3 regions of the Alteromonas sp. CI.11.F.A3 genome follow, and region 2 is predicted to be linked to each of the others. Evidence: predicted binding sites of a transcription regulator. Region 2 holds the regulator's gene; each other region holds the start of a gene.
What was found. The regulator FNR, encoded in region 2, switches genes on or off when oxygen is low (the NO sensors DNR and NnrR bind a similar motif). The targets are predictions, from matches to a motif close to TTGATCTAGATCAA.

Region 1: a site for FNR is predicted at 3,200-3,213, ahead of R1T43_RS01475 (high-potential iron-sulfur protein). Genes of this name have one in related genera too.
Region 3: a site for FNR is predicted at 4,275-4,288, ahead of hemN (oxygen-independent coproporphyrinogen III oxidase). Genes of this name have one in related genera too.

The regions. Positions count from the first base shown of each region.
Region 1 covers NZ_CP136708.1:332,009-338,517, reverse strand. The annotation lists gene R1T43_RS01490 (exonuclease domain-containing protein) at 1-2,020, opposite strand, end outside; gene R1T43_RS01485 (CPXCG motif-containing cysteine-rich protein) at 2,222-2,413, shown strand; gene R1T43_RS01480 (flavin reductase family protein) at 2,406-3,104, shown strand; gene R1T43_RS01475 (high-potential iron-sulfur protein) at 3,361-3,654, shown strand; gene R1T43_RS01470 (amidase) at 3,747-5,405, opposite strand; gene R1T43_RS01465 (substrate-binding periplasmic protein) at 5,685-6,452, opposite strand.
Region 2 covers NZ_CP136708.1:2,551,200-2,557,708, forward strand. The annotation lists gene R1T43_RS10950 (heavy metal translocating P-type ATPase) at 1-1,162, shown strand, start outside; gene ccoS (cbb3-type cytochrome oxidase assembly protein CcoS) at 1,164-1,379, shown strand; gene R1T43_RS10960 (sulfite exporter TauE/SafE family protein) at 1,366-2,025, shown strand; gene fnr (fumarate/nitrate reduction transcriptional regulator Fnr) at 2,075-2,815, shown strand; gene uspE (universal stress protein UspE) at 2,913-3,836, shown strand; gene ttcA (tRNA 2-thiocytidine(32) synthetase TtcA) at 4,039-4,980, shown strand; gene R1T43_RS10980 (patatin-like phospholipase family protein) at 4,981-5,982, shown strand; gene R1T43_RS10985 (DUF2987 domain-containing protein) at 5,974-6,509, opposite strand, start outside.
Region 3 covers NZ_CP136708.1:2,192,223-2,198,731, reverse strand. The annotation lists gene R1T43_RS09475 (TonB-dependent receptor) at 1-1,482, shown strand, start outside; gene R1T43_RS09470 (XdhC/CoxI family protein) at 1,595-2,638, opposite strand; gene R1T43_RS09465 (DsbA family oxidoreductase) at 2,635-3,273, opposite strand; gene R1T43_RS09460 (SGNH/GDSL hydrolase family protein) at 3,362-4,165, opposite strand; gene hemN (oxygen-independent coproporphyrinogen III oxidase) at 4,405-5,772, shown strand; gene R1T43_RS09450 (ATP-binding cassette domain-containing protein) at 5,877-6,509, opposite strand, start outside.

The DNA of each region.
Region 1 (6,509 bases), 2.2 Mb from region 2:
TAAGGTTAGCCAATGAATATGAGGGTAGCCCTGGGTTCACCTTTCGCATTTCTCGAACTGTACACAGCTTAGGTCGTTTGAAAGGAAGCTCTAACCGTGCAAATTCTTGCTTAATGAAGCCATAATCAAAATTAACGTTGTGCGCCACAAATACCGCCTCGTCGGTAAAGCTAGCAATACGTTCAGCGACTTCTACAAATAATGGGGCATCAGCCACCATATCATCAGAAATACCGGTAAGACGTGTGATGGTAGCCGGAATTCGTCGCTGCGGGTTGATCAAGGTTTGATAAGTATCCACCACTTCGCCCGCAACAATTTTCACCATGCCAATTTCAGTAATTCGATTGTAGCTGTTGTTGCCCCCTGTGGTTTCAATATCAACCACCACATAAGGCTGGTTAGGATCGCGATGCCAATTTACCGTAGTAACAGCAACTTCAAACCCTGCACGTTGCAACCTCTGAATAGACACCAATTGATTGCGTCTTAACTGATCACCCGGCGCTTTGACTTCTTCAAAGCGTAGCTTTTCATCAAACACCATAATGTCAGGGAAGCCGTCGCTTAAAGAGGCAAAATCTTCACTCATCATTCGAAGCAGATTAACGATAGCGCTAAGCTCCCCGTGCTTGATAAGAGCATCGATAGGCTCAAGCAAGTGGCTGCTCCACATGAATAAGCTATTCACTTTGCCATAGTGGGCTGTCGCCATTTTGTGCACGTGGTGGCGAAACTTATCTTTGCTATCTAACCGTTCAAATAAGGCTTCAATACTGCCACCAAAACGGGCATAAAAGTTGTTTTGTTTAAGCGATAGTGGCCGCCTGTCAAACTCAGTGACTAACGTATCTTCTTCATATAACTGTGCCCAAAAGGTTAGCCCAAACAAGCTGCGCCATAATCGGTTCTCGGTGCGCCAACCAGCAATACCCAAGCGTTTATAATGGGCTAATACGCCACGCTCTACCTGTTGATTCTGGCTAACATCAATATCAATAGTGCGGCTTGCATTTCTTAGCATATCGGTCACTGCACTGGTGCGCTTTTTATGGTATTTCCTAGCGTAAAAATCTTCAGCAAACGCCAGCAGCGTATCGGAAGGTGGCGAATCGATAATGTGTTCTAGCACTTCCTTAACACTATCGATGTTGCCGTCTTTATAGCTTTCTCTAATCCATTTCTCTTTCGCTTTATCGCTTTGAGCTTGATATAGCAAAAGAAGTGCCTGTTCTCGGTGCTCGCCTAGTAACTTTAACGCTAATGCATACAGAAACTGATCGCGATAAAACGTAGCCGATACGCCATCGCTGTTGGGGAAGGAGTCTTGGGCTAATGCATTAGCTTGTGCTGACGAAAGAAAAGGGAGCTTTTCTAATTGGTTTGCATAAAACCAGGCTGCTTCAGCATCTGCTTTACTGTCGAAACGGGTAATGTCTGACACCGAATCGCCCCGCGTACGCATGACGCCTAAGTCGCGCATAGAGAATTGATTTAGCCTACCTTTGGTATTGCCAAAATAAAGGAATAATAAAAATTTTAGCGGTGCATCAAACAAACACACTAAGTAGGTATGTTCATTTAACCCTTCAGGCCAGCCATGCTGATTGATACAGGCTTCTAAGCGCGAGACAAGCACGGGCTTAGTTAATGATGCCAAACCTTGAGTGGCACCGTATTCACCTAACAACCTTAAAATCGCGTCTTTAGTCAGTACGCCTGCAATATCTTGTAGCGAAGCATGGTGCAAATCGCCGAACCACTTAGCTTCAATCAGTTCATCAATTTGCTGCTGAGGGTTCCCTATTTCTGCATAAGAAAACTGTGATCTATCAATGACCGCATATTTACGATTAGCCGCACGCACGATGATGCATTGCTTATCAGCATCTAACTGGTTAAAGCTTTCTATAAAGTCACGCGCGTTATCGCTTAACAACGCAGCATTCGCCCCTTTAAAGAATGCTAAGAATTCAAAAAAGTGGGCTAAGTAATATCGTGGTGGCAAATCTTTTCGCATTATAAAACCAAACTATTGCATACTTGATTAGTGTATATTTATACAGCCCTATTATTCAACCTTTTCCCTTTTTATTTCATGCGTGGGTGCACGGGCTTTTGCGTAGTGGTTTGTTAAGTCACAATGCTAAGTTGGCAGTCAATCCAGTTTTCTACTTTACTCGTAATAACTATCACAACGTAATTCACATACGAGGAAATCATGAGCTTAACGAGATCGATGGAATTCTCTTGCCCTTATTGCATGGCAGCCAATGATGTAGAAATTGACGAGGTTAATGATGTTGGTCAGGTGCAGGTACTTGATTGCCAAGTATGTTGCCAACCTATTGAACTTGGCGTCTATCAACAAGGCGAAGACTTAAATATTATTGCGGAGCAGGAAAATGCCTGACAGTAGTACCCACTTTTCGTTGCAAGACATCAATGCACTGCCACAACGATATCGCGCCAACTTTATAAATAGCTTATCAGGCTTTAAATCTTCCTCTTTACTTGGCACTACCGATGGCCGATTCAACAACTTAGCGATTATTAGTTCTGTGGTTCATGTGGGGGCCAACCCACCATTGCTGGGCATTATTATGCGTCCGCACACTGTACAGCGAGATTCTCTATCCAATATTAAGCAGCAAGGCGTGTTCACGTTAAATCATGTTCACACGAGCTGGACTGACAAAGCGCATCAAACGTCTGCGCGGTACGATAATGGAGTGAGTGAGTTCGAAGAGGTTGGGCTAACGCCCTGGTTTAGTGACACATTCAGCGCGCCTTACGTTAAAGAAAGCGCAGTAAAGATGGGCTTGAAAGTAGAACAGCATTTTACGTTGTGTAATCAAACCGAAATGATTATAGGTGAAATTCAAGAGGTCTTTATAACTAAGCGAAGCAATGCACCAAGCGCTGCCCTTGAAAATACCAATCCAAAAAATGCTATCGCCGAAGATGGTTATGTTGATATTGAATCATTGCAAACCTCGTGCATTTCGGGGCTAGACACTTATCACAGTACGCATAAGATAGCCCAATATGCTTATGCTAAACCCAACGAGCCTTTAACAAAGACGAGCATAACTAAAAAATAATTCATGTTTAGCAACTGGCGCATAAATTAACGGCGCGTATATGCCATATAACATTGATTTTGCTAGCTGTTCAGGCGTTGTTCAGGTGGCAACAGTTAATCTATATCAACAAATCTTTATTGCTTTGTATTAGATCCAAACGCCACGGGTTATAGTATAATTAGATTATTCAAAACCTGCCTTGCGGCAGGTTTTTGCGTTTTAGGCGCTGAGTAAAAAAGAATCATTATCGTTATTATCTCAATTGGAGAGAATTATGAAGTCTGTAAACCGTCGTGACTTTCTGAAATTGTCAGGTACATCTTTGATAGGTCTAACGTTAGGAAGCGTTGCGTTACGTGCTAATGCGCAAGAACAATTACAAGCAGATGATCCAAGCGCGAAAGCATTAAACTATACTGCGGCGTCTACTGTAGACGGTGCTAAATGTAATAACTGCATGTACATTCAAGGTGCCGACGGTGAACAACACCGCCCTTGTGCCATATTCCCTAACAAATTGGTTAATGCCAATGGTTGGTGTAGTGCGTGGGTTAAACGCCCAGGCTAATAACGCGAATTATTAAAAGAGCCCCAGTCTCGCGCACATATGAAGCGACACTGGGGCTTTTTTTTGCAATTACATTAAGCTGTTTAAACTAACTACAGCCCTTTCACAGCCTTTAACAACTCGGGGTTATGTAGGCGGCTTGGTAATAAACCAGGCTTTATATACGCCCCATGCTTCGCTTGAAATATACTGCCAATGCGTAACACTTTTTCATCGTACCATTGCTTGCCAATAAAGCTGATCCCCACCGGAAGATTTTTAACCTCACCCGCGGGCACTGTAAGGTGCGGGTAACCTGCAATAGCCGCCAAATACCCAATACCAATAAAGCCCATTGGGGAGTGATCGCCATACACGCCATCAATCAGAAAAGCGGGGCTATTTGAAGGTGCCACAAGTACATCAACCTTGTGCTCTGCCATTAAGGCATCAATACCATTCTGTTTAGCGGTTTCCCTCACTAGCGCTAACGCTGAGGTGTACTTTTGGCTCTTGGTATCGTCTGTGTTCACGGCCTTTTCGAATATATCTTGATTAAATAGCGCGAGCTCTCGAGTGCTAGCTTGATTGTAAGTGATAAGTTCCGACAAGCTGCGCACAGGAATATCCGCAGGGCTATTTTCAAGGTATTCGTTTATCGTGTAATGAAACTCGCTGAGTAACACTTGATAAGAGTCTGCCCAAAAGCTTTCAGGTTGTTTGAAATCGCTAATTTCCACCATTTCAGCACCTGCAGCAGTTAAGCTACTTAGGGCTCTTTCATAAGTAGAAAGCACATGAGGGTTATCACCTTGACGATATCGCACAACGCCAACGCGCACGCCTTTTAAATCGGTCGCTAACATGCTTTGCTGCGGTGCGCTAAGCATATACTTGCTAGCGTCTTTAGTGGCGCTGTCTTTAGGATCTACACCTGCCATCACTGAAGCCATTAACCATGCATCGTTAACGTTTGCGGTCATAGGGCCTGCAGTATCTTGGGTATACGAGATGGGTACAATGTGGGTACGCGATAATAGCCCAACGGTGGGTTTAAAACCTACAATACCGTTCATTGAAGAAGGGCAAATAATAGAACCGTTGGTTTCAGTGCCCACCGCTAAAGATGCCAAACGCAATGCCATCGCAGCACCAGAACCAGACGAAGAGCCACATGCACTACGAGACAACATATGCGGGTTTCGGGTTAGCCCGCCTACGGCGCTCCAACCACTAATAGAAGATTCAGACCGAAAGTTAGCCCATTCAGAAAGGTTAGTTTTACCTAACACAATGGCGCCCGCAGCTTTTAGGCGAGCCACAATAGGGGCATCTCGCTTTGTATCATTATTAACAAGCGCCATCGCGCCTGCGGTAGTCGGTAGCTCGCTGGTTTCAATATTGTCTTTCAGTAAAACAGGCAGACCAAACAGCGGCCCTTTTCGCATTCTATTTTTACGTGCCAAATCAGCCGCTTTTGCCTCTTCAATAGCATTGGGGTTAAGTGCCAAAATACTATTTACATCACCATCAAGCTTTTCGATGCGAGCAAGATAGCCTTGCACTAATGCCTCAGACGACAACTCTCCTTCAGCAATAGCTTGTGCTTGCTCTAATGCAGATTTATCTAACCAAGACGTAATAGATGCAGAAATAGTACCTTCGTCTGAATTTTCAACTGAACTATCAACAGCCGCATCTTTTGTGGTCGACTGCGATGGTGCACATGCTGTGCAAAGTAATATAGCGGCGTAAAAAAGCGTAACCCTCATGTGGTTCATCCCCAAGTTCTTAAGATATCTGCATTTTAGTTTTGAATATCTTAGTAGTGCATAGAAACGATTACTACGCAATACGTTGCTAACTAGGTTCAAACCTTCATTTTATTCGGCAAACGCGACAAATGAAGACATAACAGATAGAAATACAAGCCTTATTGCTGTGATTGAGGGGCTTGGGTTATGGGGCTTTGATTATGAGGCTTTGGTTATAAGGCGGGGAGTTTGAAGATAGTAAGTAGAAAACCGCGAAGAGCGACTATTCAATGAAGCTTAATTCAGTTTTTTAGCAGGTTGTGCAGGCAGTTCTTCAATAAAATTAAATAGACCAAATTCATCAAGTAAAGATTGGTAGCGCCCGTCTTTTATAAATTGAGCCAATACGCTATTAAACTCGTTTCTTAATTGCTCGTCAGGAATGGCCGCACTGTAGGAGGAAACAGGGAACAACTCATGTATTTTTGTATCGTATTGCTTTTCGACAGGCAACTGATGTTTAACGTATTGAAAAATATTTCTATCAAGCACCGCAACATCCACACTGCCAAGCAGTAGCAAATTGACCTGCCTTTCTTGTTGAGCAAGCTCCATATAGTTTTTTTGATGGGCTAGTGTATTTTTAAACTCTTCACCTAATACCGATATTGCCGTTTGAAAAGCAATCACGCTATGGCCGAGTAAGTCTTCTATTTCGTTAATTTCCAAGTTTCTGTCAGTACGGCTTACCGCAACATTTTGATAATAAACGTAGGCATCAGTCAGTATAGCTGGGTCAATATCGTGGCCAGGGTTTAAGGTTAGCCCTATATCCATCCCGCCTTTTTTCACTAGGCTGGCGGTACGGCCAAAGGGAACATAAATAGGCGACATGTCATGCCCCATTTCCAGCAATATTGCCCGCACTAGTTCTAACTCAAAGCCTGAATCTTGTTCTGAGATAACATAGGGAGGTTTTGTCCAACCCACGACCACTTCAATTTGCTTTGCAAATGCGGCGTGTGAAGAGAACAAAATAATTAAAAGTACAACAATATAGTGCATAAGGCGAAATGGTAATGGAACACGTATTAACTATAAACACTTGCCAATAAATAACCA
Region 2 (6,509 bases):
AAGTAAGCCAAAAGCGGCTCAAATTGCCGATAACTTTTCACGCTACTTTGTTTTCTCTGTGTTACTTATATCTGCATTAACCTACGTTTACTGGTCTTACGTGGGCAGCGAAGAGGCTTTCTGGATCACTATCTCTGTATTAGTGGCAACCTGCCCCTGTGCACTAGGCTTAGCCACACCTTCGGCGTTAACCTGCGCTATGGCGAAGCTGAATCGTCAGGGCATTTTATTGAAGCGTGCTGATGCGTTAGAACAGCTTACCGATATTGATACCATCGCCCTTGATAAAACCGGCACGTTGACAGAAGGTAAGTTCTCGCTACAACAGCGCTGGTTTGCTAAAGGTGTAGATCCGGTGCAGGTAATGGCGCTTACCGCTTTGTTAGAGTCTCGTTCTGAACACCCTATTGCTCGTGCCTTCGATAACGAAGCTGTTAAGTCACAGAACAAAACCCCACCTAATAAAATTAATGGATTTACGGTTACACCTGGTGGCGGCATTAGTGGTGAGATTAACAATGTGGCTTTCACCATGGGGTCAGCCGTATTTTGTAACTTATCAACCACCGCAAAAGTAGACATACCGGCAAACGTGTTTTTGTGTGCCGATGGCGTATTAATGGCCGCGTTCTGCGTAAATGATAGTTTGCGTCAAGATGCTTTAGCCACACTCACCGCACTGGATGAACATCAACTCGTAGTACTAAGTGGCGATACACAGAAAAACGTTGATACACTTACTGCCAGTTTACCTATTCATATAGCAAAAGGTGGCTTGTCGCCGGAGCAAAAGTATTCTCAAGTGCACACTTTGCAAAAGCAAGGTCGCAAAGTCATGATGATGGGCGACGGTATAAATGATGCCCCTGTTCTTGCTAGCGCAGATGTGGCAGTTGCCGTAGGAAACGCCACCGATGTAGCGAAAACGGCTGCCGATGTTATTTTGCTAGGCGACAGTCTACTGTCTGTCCCCACCTTATTTTCAGTGGCCCAACAAGCAAAACGCAAAATTCAGCAAAACATCGCATGGTCGGTAGGTTACAATATTATTATTCTCCCCTTTGCGGTGTCAGGGTTACTCTCTCCCTGGATGGCCGTGGTTGGCATGTCACTCAGTAGTATTATTGTGGTCACCAATTCAACTAGGTTATTAAGTAAATAATATGAGTATCATTTACGTATTAATTCCCATCGCTATCATCATTGTTGCGTTGGCGCTGGTTATCTTTTTCTGGGCGGTAAAAACCAATCAGTTTGAAGACCTTGATAGACAGGGCTATAGCATTTTGTTTGATGATGATTTGTCAGGTGATGAAAAGAAACTAGCCGAGCAACGTAAGCAATTGCAACAACGCAAAGAAACCAATGACAGAGATTAATATATTCTCTGCCTTTTTCATTGGCATTGCTGGCGGCGTGCACTGTGTGGGTATGTGTGGCGGCATAGTTGCTGCACTACGCACAGTAACACCAAGTAATGAAGCCGCTTTGCCCTACACCCTTGCTTATAATTTTGGCCGTATCCTCAGTTATACGTTAGCCGGTGCTATTACAGGCGCTGTTGGCCAAATGGCCACCGAATTTGTGCCAATTGCTAAACCCGTTTTGTCTTTAATTAGTGGCATTATGCTGCTGCTTTTAGCGTGTTATTTAGGTAAGTGGTGGCAAGGCTTAAATTACATTGAAGCAATGGGGCGCGGATTATTTAAAGCTATTCAGCCCTTATCTAAACGCTTCCTACCGTTCAAAAGTCCAGTCTATGCGCTCCCGTACGGTTTTATATGGGGCTGGCTTCCCTGCGGACTGGTTTATTCAACACTTACATGGTCATTAGCATCAGGCTCTGCCATTGATGGCGCAGCTATTATGCTCTTTTTCGGGTTAGGCACCCTGCCCACCTTGCTAGCGGCCAGTGCAGGTAGTCAGTACCTTATAGCCGGTTTTAGGCACCCCGTGGTAAGGCAATGCTTTTCAGGAATATTGGCTATTTACGCGCTCTTTTTAATTTATGCAGCAATTTCATAAACAAAAGAGTAAGATTATATTAAGTCGACCCTATTTATAGTTTGAACCTATGAGCAAAGGAAGCCAATTCTCAATTCATTGTCAAAATTGCAGTTTCAGTCACTTATGTTTGCCCGTTGCGCTAAACAAGACTGAGATTGAATCTTTAGATGATATTATTGAGCGAAAGAAACCCCTTCACAAGAGTGATTTACTGGTAAAGTCGGGAGATACATTTAACTCTCTTTACGCAGTACGCACCGGCTCTTTTAAGTCTTTCGTCACCAACTCAGATGGTGAAGAGCAGATTACAGGTTTTCACTTTCCTGGCGATATTATCGGCTTTGACGCATTACGGGAAAACAAGCACCAAAGTTATGCTCAGGCATTAGAAACTGCGATGGTGTGCGAATTACCGTATGAAACCCTAGACGAGATGTCAGTTCAGTTCCCCAAGTTAAGACATCAAATAATGAGTTTTATGAGTGCGGAAATTAAACAAGATCATGACCTCATGATGTTGCTTAATAAGCGCTCAGCAGAAGAACGCCTATTGTATTTCCTCTCACAGCTTTCTCAACGTTTCGAAGAGCGTGGATTTTCAAACAAAGAATTTCACCTTACGATGACGCGAAATGAAATCGGAAACTACCTTGGTTTAACTATTGAAACCATTAGTCGCCTACTAAGCCGTTTTCAAAAAGAAAATATTATTCAGGTGGACGGTAAACTCATTACTATTTTAGATTTTGATGAGATGTCACGACGTTTATCGTCTGTGGTTGCACCTAATATTGCCTGTAATAGCTAATCTTCAAAGCTTTTGATCTAAAACAAGTTACGTAATAGCAAATAGGTATTACACTTAAATTGTAGCAACCAAAATTCTAACGATGTTTGGAGGGGTTATGATTAAGTATGAACGTATTTTAGCGGTCATTGAAGCCGATAGAGATACTCAACCTGCGCTTAGCCGTGCATACGAACTTGCCAAAAAGACAGGGGCTTCTGTCACCGCCATGCTGGTGGTTTACGATTTATCTTATGATATGACTACCATGCTCAGCCCTGATGATCGCGAAGCAATGCGCGATGCGGTCACTAAGGAACATGCGGGTTGGTTACGTAAAACCCTTAGCGATTTAGGGTTTGAAAAAACCGATATTGTTGTTGAATGGAACAACCGCGCCTTTGAAGCTGTGGTGCATTATGTAATAGATAACAATATAGACTTGGTTGTTAAAGCAACCAAACGCCATGACGATTTAGCTTCTGTTATTTTCACTCCAACAGACTGGCACCTACTTAGAAAATGTCCCTCCCCCGTATTGTTGGTAAAAGACCATGAATGGCCCGACAATGGTGAAATTATTGCGGCAGTCAATGTAGGCAGTGAAGACGACGAACATGCGCTACTCAACGACAAAATCACAGTCATTGCTAACGATTATGCCGCGCTACTCAGTGGCAACGTAAATTTGGTTAACAGCTATCCTGCTACACCGCTTAATATCGCGATTGAAGTTCCGGAGTTCGACCCTGATACGTACAACAACGCAGTAAAGCACCATCACGAACTTGAGATGAACAAACACAGCGAAAAGTATGCTATTGATAGTGAGCGCTGTTACGTTAAAGAAGGCCTACCTGAAAAAGTGATTCCAAGAATAGCCAAAGATATAGATGCCGAACTGGTGATCATAGGCACGGTTGGCCGAGTTGGTATTTCTGCGGCCCTTATAGGTAACACTGCTGAACATGTTATAGATGAGCTGGTGTGTGATGTACTGGCAATAAAACCAGACGGCTTTATTTCGCCTCTTTCACGCTAATAGATAAACATTTAAACACAGTCTGTTGGCACGGTTCGCTAGCGTAGCTTTGTAGCTTGAAGCGCTATTGGTTTTAGCCTTTAGCGCTATTGGCATTTTGTAGCAGCCCGTGCCAACAAGATACAAAAAATCTTAACCTCACACATTCAATTTTACTTGATTACTGTATAATGGTTTTTTTCGCAGTAACCAAGCTATTGATATGACCAGTGCAGGCACAAACCGTGCGGACGCTCCGTTAACCGCGTCTCAAAATAAACAAAAATACAGCTTTAACAAGCTACAAAAGCGACTTCGTCGAAATGTAGGCAAAGCGATTGCTGATTTCGGCATGATTGAAAACAACGATAAAGTCATGGTGTGCTTGTCTGGCGGTAAAGACAGTTACGCTATGCTTGATATTCTTATGTTTTTAAAGCGCATTGCGCCAATTCATTTTGACATTATTGCGGTTAACCTCGATCAAAAGCAGCCAGGATTTCCAGAGCACGTACTTCCTGAATACCTTGAAAGTGTGGGGGTAGAGTACAAAATCGTAGAAGAAGACACCTACTCTATTGTTATGGATAAAGTGCCAGAAGGTAAAACCACGTGCTCACTTTGTTCGCGATTACGTCGCGGCATTTTATACAGCACGGCAAAAAAATTAGGCGCCACTAAAATTGCACTCGGTCACCACCGTGATGACATGCTAGAAACCTTCTTTTTGAACATGTTTCATGGCGGTAAGCTTAAATCAATGCCACCGAAGTTGGTAAGCGATAATGGCGAGCATATTGTGATAAGACCTCTTGCCTATTGCACTGAAAAAGACATTCAGCGTTATTCTGATGCCGTAGAATTTCCAATCATTCCTTGCAATTTGTGCGGCTCTCAAGAGAATTTGCAGCGTCAGAACGTTAAGGCCATGCTACAAGATTGGGATCGCCGTTTCCCTGGGCGTATTGAGTCTATGTTCAGTGCGCTTCAAAATGTAGCGCCTTCGCATCTGGTCGATAAGAATTTGCACGACTTTAAAGGCATCTCTACACAGAACGGTCCAGTGGAAGATGGTGATATTGGTTTCGATCCACCCAGCTTTGAGTCACCCAGTGAGCCTACTGACGACACGGTTCAAGTTATCAATTTGATGGAATCAAACTAAATGAAAATAGGTCTAGCATTAGGTGCGGGAGCTGCAAGAGGTTGGACCCACATTGGTATTATTCAAGCATTAGAAAAGCTAGGTATTAAAATTGACGTGGTGGCAGGTTGTTCTATTGGAGCCTATGTTGGTGCTGCCTACGCCAGTGGCAAATTAGAAGGCCTTAAAGAGTGGTCTTGTTCTTTGTCAGATTGGCAGGTGCTTGCTTTGATGGGCGTTGGCTTACGTAGAGGCGGCATTGCTAGCGGGCAAAAAGTGTTTGATAAGCTTGCTAGCGAGTTTTGTGCCCCAACCTACGAAGCAATGGAGAAGCCGTTCGCTTCAGTGGCTACCGATTTGTACACAGGTCGTGAAGTGGTGTTTAGTTCCGGTGAGATTGGCAATACTATTCAAGCTTCGTGTGCTATTCCTGCCCTATTTGCCCCTGTAGCCCATGGCGATCGTTGGTTAGTAGATGGTGCGGTAGTTAATCCGGTGCCTGTTAATCTGTGTCGTCAGCTTGGTGCCGATTTTGTTATTGCCGTGAACCTGAATGCTGATTTCAGGCCCCTTAGGCTTGAGAAACTACGTCTAGATCACGAAGAGAATCAAAGGAAAACAGAAGACTTCTTCACTAAAAGCCAAAACGTGCTTAAGCAGTGGTTCTCACCTGATAGTAAAGATAAAGAAGAAACTGAAACCGACACCGAACATAGCGAACAAAACGAAGGCATTGCTAGCGAAGCTATTGAAGCCATAGAAGAAACGATTTCGCCGCCGCCAAATAAAGTCCCTAGAGGTAACCCTCCAGGAATTTTAAGTGTGATGAGTAGTTCGCTAGAGATACTACAAGCAAGGGTGACACGTTCACGTTTAGCGGGCGATCCGCCAGATATTCTTATCGAACCCCAACTAACCGACGTGGGTATTATGGAATTTCACCGTGCACAAGAGCTATGTGAAAAGGGTGAACAAACTATCACCCGTATTGCTGAGCAAATTAAGTATCAGCTATTAGCTTGATGCCATAGCGGTAACACGAAGGGGGGCTTTCGGTAGCGTAAGCCCTTTATTTTCGTTAATTTCACCTTGTTCTAAGTGAAGTATGCCGTTATTAATATGCAGGCCCTCTGGGGTTATATAATCCAGATTTTTATCATCAAATTGCAACATCAACCCTTTCACCGTTGGCATTAAGAACGACAAGAAACTGCCCATTTCATTAAAGAAAGCTTCATATTGGCCATAAATAAAATTCAGCTCTTCTTTTGTGTAACTGGCGGTTAGGTAGCTGCTTTTTGTTTCTAGCTGCACCGACATATCACACACATTAGCCGCTTCAGTTAAATCTATTCGCACGTAAGCATTTGCTAATTTTAGCGCTTTTTCTGTAGGTACAGTGAAGCGGTACTCATCGCTAATCTCTAACGGCATAGTTTGTTTGTCAGTGACTATTTCAGCATTGTTAATTTCACATAAACGCCCTTCACCAACACGCAGAAAACCAAAAGCGAATTGCAGGGCTTGAGTATCTTCGTTATCCAGTTTTT
Region 3 (6,509 bases), 360 kb from region 2:
CTAACCGCCACTAACGATGCAAAACAACAGTCTTTCTCTCAAGAATTAAGACTGCATTATAAAAGCGACAAAATTCGTGGACTTTTGGGTGCATATTACTTCAGCCAAAATTTAGATTTAACCTTTAATACCACGACACAGTCGGCATTCGATAGCTTCTTTAGCATTGCAGGTGCCCAATTACTTCCCTTGGCAAATGCAATTGATGGACTCAGCGCAGCCACAGGTGGGTTGATCGCCCCTTCTGGGGTAGCTGCTCCAAGCAATACCGTATTTATGCATACAGCAAATCAAGAACAAGACAGTGTTGCTCTTTTTGCTCAAGCTGACTGGTTGCTTTCTGATTCACTTACCTTAACGACTGGACTGCGTTTTACCGATGAAAAGAAGTCGATAGATGGTAGGTACACCGAACAAGGCCCTGCCATTGATGGGTTAAACGGCGCCCCCGATAGTAAACCGAACATAGGAGCGGCGTTAATCGCATTAACCGATATTGGCGCAGCGCTTAGTACTGGAGGTGCCATTAGCCCAACCTCATTAAATGCCCTAGCGCCTTTTCAACAAGCTGGCTGGGGATATTTCTTCTTAGGATCATCAGCGGTGCTTCCACGACCCGATTTAAACGAAAAAATAGATGATAACCAGCTAACGGGCACAGTAAAGCTTGCTTATCAGCCTAATAAAAACCAGCTGATTTATGCTAGTTTAGCAACAGGTTATAAGGCTGGCGGCACTAATACCGACCGCATTTCACCGTCTTTAGATGCCACTTTTGAGGCTGAAAAGGCCCGCAGTGCAGAAATAGGGTTAAAACAGGACTGGCCTGAATATGGTGTGCGGGTAAATGTTGCGGCACATTATTCTACTATTAAAGATTTTCAAGCGACCACTTTTACTGGCACAGGGTTTAACCTACAAAACGCAGGCGACATTCATGTTAAAGGACTGGAGGTTGAAACTACTTGGTTGATAAGCGCAAATACAGAACTTCAGCTTAATGCATCACGTACGTTAGCCAATTTCGATACCTTCAAACAGGGTACATGTTGGGTGGCTTATTCATGGCATACTGGTATTGACGATCCGGGCAGAGCGTCACCTACCGACCCATATTGCGCACGAGACGGTGACAGGGTGGGCTTCGAGCCCCAAAACAGCTTTTCAGCTATGCTAGACCACCATTTTTCAGTGGCGAGTTACGACGCTACAATAAGCGCAGATTATCAATATACGGGCGATGTATATTTGGATGATTCGAACGACCCGTATAAACAGTCTGGTTCATACGAGATTATTAACGCTCGACTTGCACTTCATCTTGATGAATGGGACAGCGAAGTCATTGTATGGGCTCGAAATCTTTTAGATGAAGAATATATCGCCAGAAGCGGTTTTGATGTGCCAGTGCAAGAAGGAAAAATTATGGCTTACGCCGGCGCACCTCGCACCTTTGGTGTATCGGTAAGAAAGCGTTTTTAACGTTTGCCTTTGCTAAGTTAATGCGTTTTAAATATTTAAAAATGCCCCATATTCTCGTTTCCTATGGGGCTGTCGATTTGTAAAGCTGTGTATATTAACCGCGAGTTCCACACTACTGCTTTAATGATGGTAGCTTTTGAGCTAGCACTGCGTGGCACTGAGCGATAATCGACAACGCGATACTTTCAGGTAAATCGCCGCCAATATCAAACCCAGCCGGGCTAGCAAAGAAGCCCTGAAAGTCACTCTCTGTCACCCCAGCTAGCGCAAACATTTCTTCTTTACGATGAACAGGCCCCAACATTGCCACGTACTTCAGCGGGTGCCGACTTAATGTTGCTAAGGCTTTGCTGTCTATTTGACGGTGATGGGACATCAGCACCGCTGCATCAATATTATGCTCTGCGATATGCAACTTGAGTGCTTCGGCTTCAGTAGACTCGACAATAAAGTTAGCATCGGTAAAGTGCTCTACCCTTGCCTGTGCTGGCCTAGGATCCCACACACTCACCGACCATCCTTGCTGTACCGCCATCTTCACCACAAAGGTTGCATCGTATCCACCGCCAATAATAAGTAAGTGTGGAGGCGGTTGACAAGGTACTGTTAAAAAGCGCTTTCCGTTTTGGGTATCCAGTAAAGCAGCCACTTTTTTAACTTCAGCCTTCACCAAAGAGGTAGTGCCAGCCGGCTCTCTTGAACTGGCTTGTTGACTGTCGCAAACACTAACAGAAGAGGAAAGCTGGCCATTGATTTCTTGCTTCCATAAGCAAGCCTTCCCACTTACCAAATGAGAATACACAGTATGTAACTGTAAATAATGATTATCGCTATTTACGGGCAGCAGCGCTAAATGCACAACCCCGCCACAGCCGACACCTAACTTAAAGGCAATATCTTCTTCGTCGTTATCATCATAAACCGCTGTGCGATACTTACCATCTTGCATTACCCGCTGGGCTTGCTTGTTGATATCTGACTCAAGGCAGCCCCCACTTAACACACCAAGCTGGTGCCCTGCGTCGCTGAACAACATCACAGCCCCGGCTTTTCTGTAACAAGAGCCTTCCGTTTTATAAATAAGCCCCAGCACCCACTGGTGAGAATCCTTTAGCGGATGCCACTGGGCTAAAAGGTGTATTAGCTGGTTACTCATTGCTCGGTTGATGCTTGCACAATAAATTGCGCTAAAGTGTCTGGGTCTTGTGCGCCTGCAACACCATTATTGCCAATCACAAAAGTAGGCACACTTTGAATACCACGTTGCAACCATAAGTTCTCGTGCTCTCGAACCACATCGGCGTAAGTTTGATTAGCCAAAAGTTCACGTACCTCTTGCTCGTTTAACCCTACAGACACGGCTTCGCTTACTAACACGTCAGTATCGTTCACGTTTTTTCTTTCGCTGAAATATGCGGCAAACAAGCGTAATTTTAGCGCTTCTTGCTTACCTTTTTCCCCTGCATAGTGCAGCACTTGGTGTGCATTGAAGGTATTCGCCATGCGCATGCCGTCGAAGTAATCAAACTCAAAACCAACTGATGCACCTGCATCAATAAGTTGTTGTCGGTTTTGATCGCTTTGTGCTGGTGTAAGCCCGTATTTTTCCATTATATGTTCACGAACGTCTTGGCCTTCTTGCGGCATGTTCGGATTAAGTTCAAACGGGTGGAATTGAATGGTTACTTCTATATCGTCTAATTGCGCGATGGCTTTTTGTAGACGTTCGTAACCAATAATGCACCAAGGGCAAACTACATCTGACACCATATCTATTGTTACTTTTTTCATTGCACCTCCAGCGCGAAGCCGTTAAATATTGTTGTTTTTTCAACACCTGATAAATGAATAATGCATTGTAGGGGTGAACCTTCCAGCTTCAACCAACATGGCTATTTTTACCGACCAATTCATCAAGTTCTTCGTTCACTAACTTCACAACAGCGTTAGACCACAGATGATAGCCCGCAACTTGCGGATGAAAACCGTCATCGGCCATGTAATTGTGTGTGTTGTTTGATTGGCTATTATCTATTGGATTTAGCGTTAGGGTGAGTACGTTAACCCCATGATATTTGTTCACCAGCTTTAGCAAGGCTGCATTAAGGTACTTCGCTTTTTGCCCTAATACCCACCGTAATGGTTGAGGTAGCGCGGGAAATTCGTGCATGGGAGGCAGCGCAGTAAATACAATAAACTTACACTGGTATCGCGCTTTTAGTATTTCAATTATTTGCGTTAGGTTGCTACGCCACTTCCGCAAAGAAGTAAAACCAGTAACATCATTAACCCCTATTGAAATTACCGCCACGTCAAACGCTCTGCATTCAATAGGCGTGTGGAAGTCATAGGTAGAATTGAGTATTTGCGTAGAAGTAAGTAGTGAAGGCGGCGTTGAATTAGAATCAACAGTAGGTTCAGAGTTTGGTTTAGCCCGCTGCAACATGGATAACAAATCAGTACTGTTAGCTCCTGTCTTGGCCTTTAACTCCCAATTAATGCAGTAATTTGCTGATAAGCTTTCCACTAGCCACCCAGATAGTGCTTGTTTTTGGGTAGATACTCCCACACCAGCGGCGGCGGAATCTCCCGCAATTAATAACGCCAATGAAGATTTTGAATGCGCATGGTCTTTAAAATCTGCTTTGCTCGCGACCTTGTTAATGCAATGGCAACAGCCCACTCTACTGCCCGTAGGTTCCGGTAATTTGAGCGTTTTTTTCCTTACCCGCAAGCCTTGCACTAGCAAAATTGGAAAACTGACTATAATGAGTATGTTTAAGAGCAAAACCTTGAACGAGATCAATAAACACCTTACTAGTTTGCATTACTATTAATGATGAAATGGGTTTAACACGAAAGAAAGACACCGTGTATGTGGGTCTTTCGCTACTTTACTAGCAAACTAAGCAGAAGATAACTATGAATTCGCCAATTGAACAAGCCACAAGTACAATTACAAAGTATGCACAACAGGCGCCACGTTACACTTCTTACCCTACTGCACTTAAATTTGAGGCGGTGAATGACGGCTTATTAGAGAGCGCGTCTGAAAACTGCGGTGCCGATACCATAAGTTTGTATATTCACATCCCTTTCTGCGAAGCGCTTTGCTATTACTGTGGCTGCAATAAAATAGTGACCCGCCACAACGAAAAAGCCGACCATTACCTTAGCTATATTGAAAAAGAGATGGTAGCGAAAAAGTCGCTATATAAAGATAAAAAAGTGGTAGCGCTTCATTTAGGTGGAGGTTCTCCTAGCTTCCTTTCAGCAATACAACATACCTATTTAATGTATCTGATTAAGAAACACTTTCTTATTTCCAGTGATGCAGAGTTTTCGATTGAGTTAGATCCTAGAAATGTGACTTGTGATTACTTAGAGGATTTAAATGAGTTAGGTTACACCCGCGTTAGCTTCGGTGTGCAAGATATTAATGTGGATGTTCAGCAGTCTATCAATCGGGTTCAAAGTACGGCTCACATTGCAAAATTAGTGTTTAGTGCAAAAAACATAGGCTATACCTCGGTTAATCTAGACTTGATTTATGGTTTACCCAAACAAACTATGGAGAAGTTTCGCACCACGGTAGTGGCGGTAAAAGCCATGTCTCCCGACCGAATCTCTCTTTTTAGTTATGCCCATTTACCCGATAGGTTCGCAGCCCAGCGAAAAATACCGTTAGATACTCTACCTACCCCTGATGAAAAAGCGGCACTGCACCAAATGGCAGTAGAGAGCTTTACTAAAACAGGTTTTGAGATGATTGGTTTAGATCACTTCGCTAAACCCAGTGATACTTTAGCCATGGCTAAGCACAACCATGTATTACACCGAAACTTTCAAGGCTACACTACCCATAAAAACAGTGACTTACTTGGTTTAGGTGTATCGGCTATTAGCACAATAGGCAATGCGTATGGTCAGAACCCTAAGCAACTTAAAGACTATTATAACCGGTTAGATAACGACTCACCGCTAACGGCCAATGGCATTGCGTTAAGCTTAGACGATCGTATCCGCCGAGATGTGATCATGTCTTTAATGTGCAATTTGTATTTAGACAAAAAAGACATTGAAGATAAGTACGATATTAACTTCAATGGCTATTTCTGTATTGAATTAACAAGCCTTAAATCCTTGGTGGCCGACGGTATTATTGAGCTTAGCGACCGTTATATTAGTGTTCCAGATAAGTCTCGGATTTACATAAGAGCAATATGTGCAAGGTTTGATGCTTACCTTAATAAAGACCATCATATCTCGCGCTATTCTACTGCGATTTAGGAAGCAGGAGTTCAGATCGCGAGGATTTATATCGCGAGAATGGAGGTCGTGGGAATTTAGATCGCGGAAATATCAAACGCCTCGCTTTAAAGCGCGCTGCACATCTACTGAAGTTTGAACCTGGCCACCACGGACAAACCAGGTTCAAGTTTCAACCTTTCAATCGATAAAGTACTTACTCTGGCATATAGCGTTTGATCACCGTGGGTAAGTATTACGATTGCGGTTTGAAGTTGCTGGCTGTTAGATTGCGGGTTGTTTGATTGCAGTATTTTAGGGTGATAAATTTTCACCACCTCGCACGGTAGCGCATTCAAAATACTACTAGAGGGTACGTTCACTTGTGTATTGGTATCGATACTCACTTCACTGGCAAAAACGGCTATTTTTCCTCGCACTTGACGCGGGTTCGAGTTTAGCCCATGTTCAGTGTAGTTATTTTGTTCGTTATCACTTTGAACGGTCGCTTTAGCGTACAATATATTGCCGCTTACGTTTAAACGAGTAAACGGGTGAGGAAAATCATCCGAGTTTCGAATTATCTCACCTTCTAATATGGCACAGGGATTTTCTACGCTACCTTGGCTGGCGATTTTTGCCATAACGTAAGCTACTGAGCCGGTTACGTCTACCACCCCATCTACAATAGCTATTAGCCCATCACAAAATAAGGCTAAGTCTTGAACATCGTGAGACACCATGATCAATTTTATATTTAAGCGCCCACAGGTTTTTAC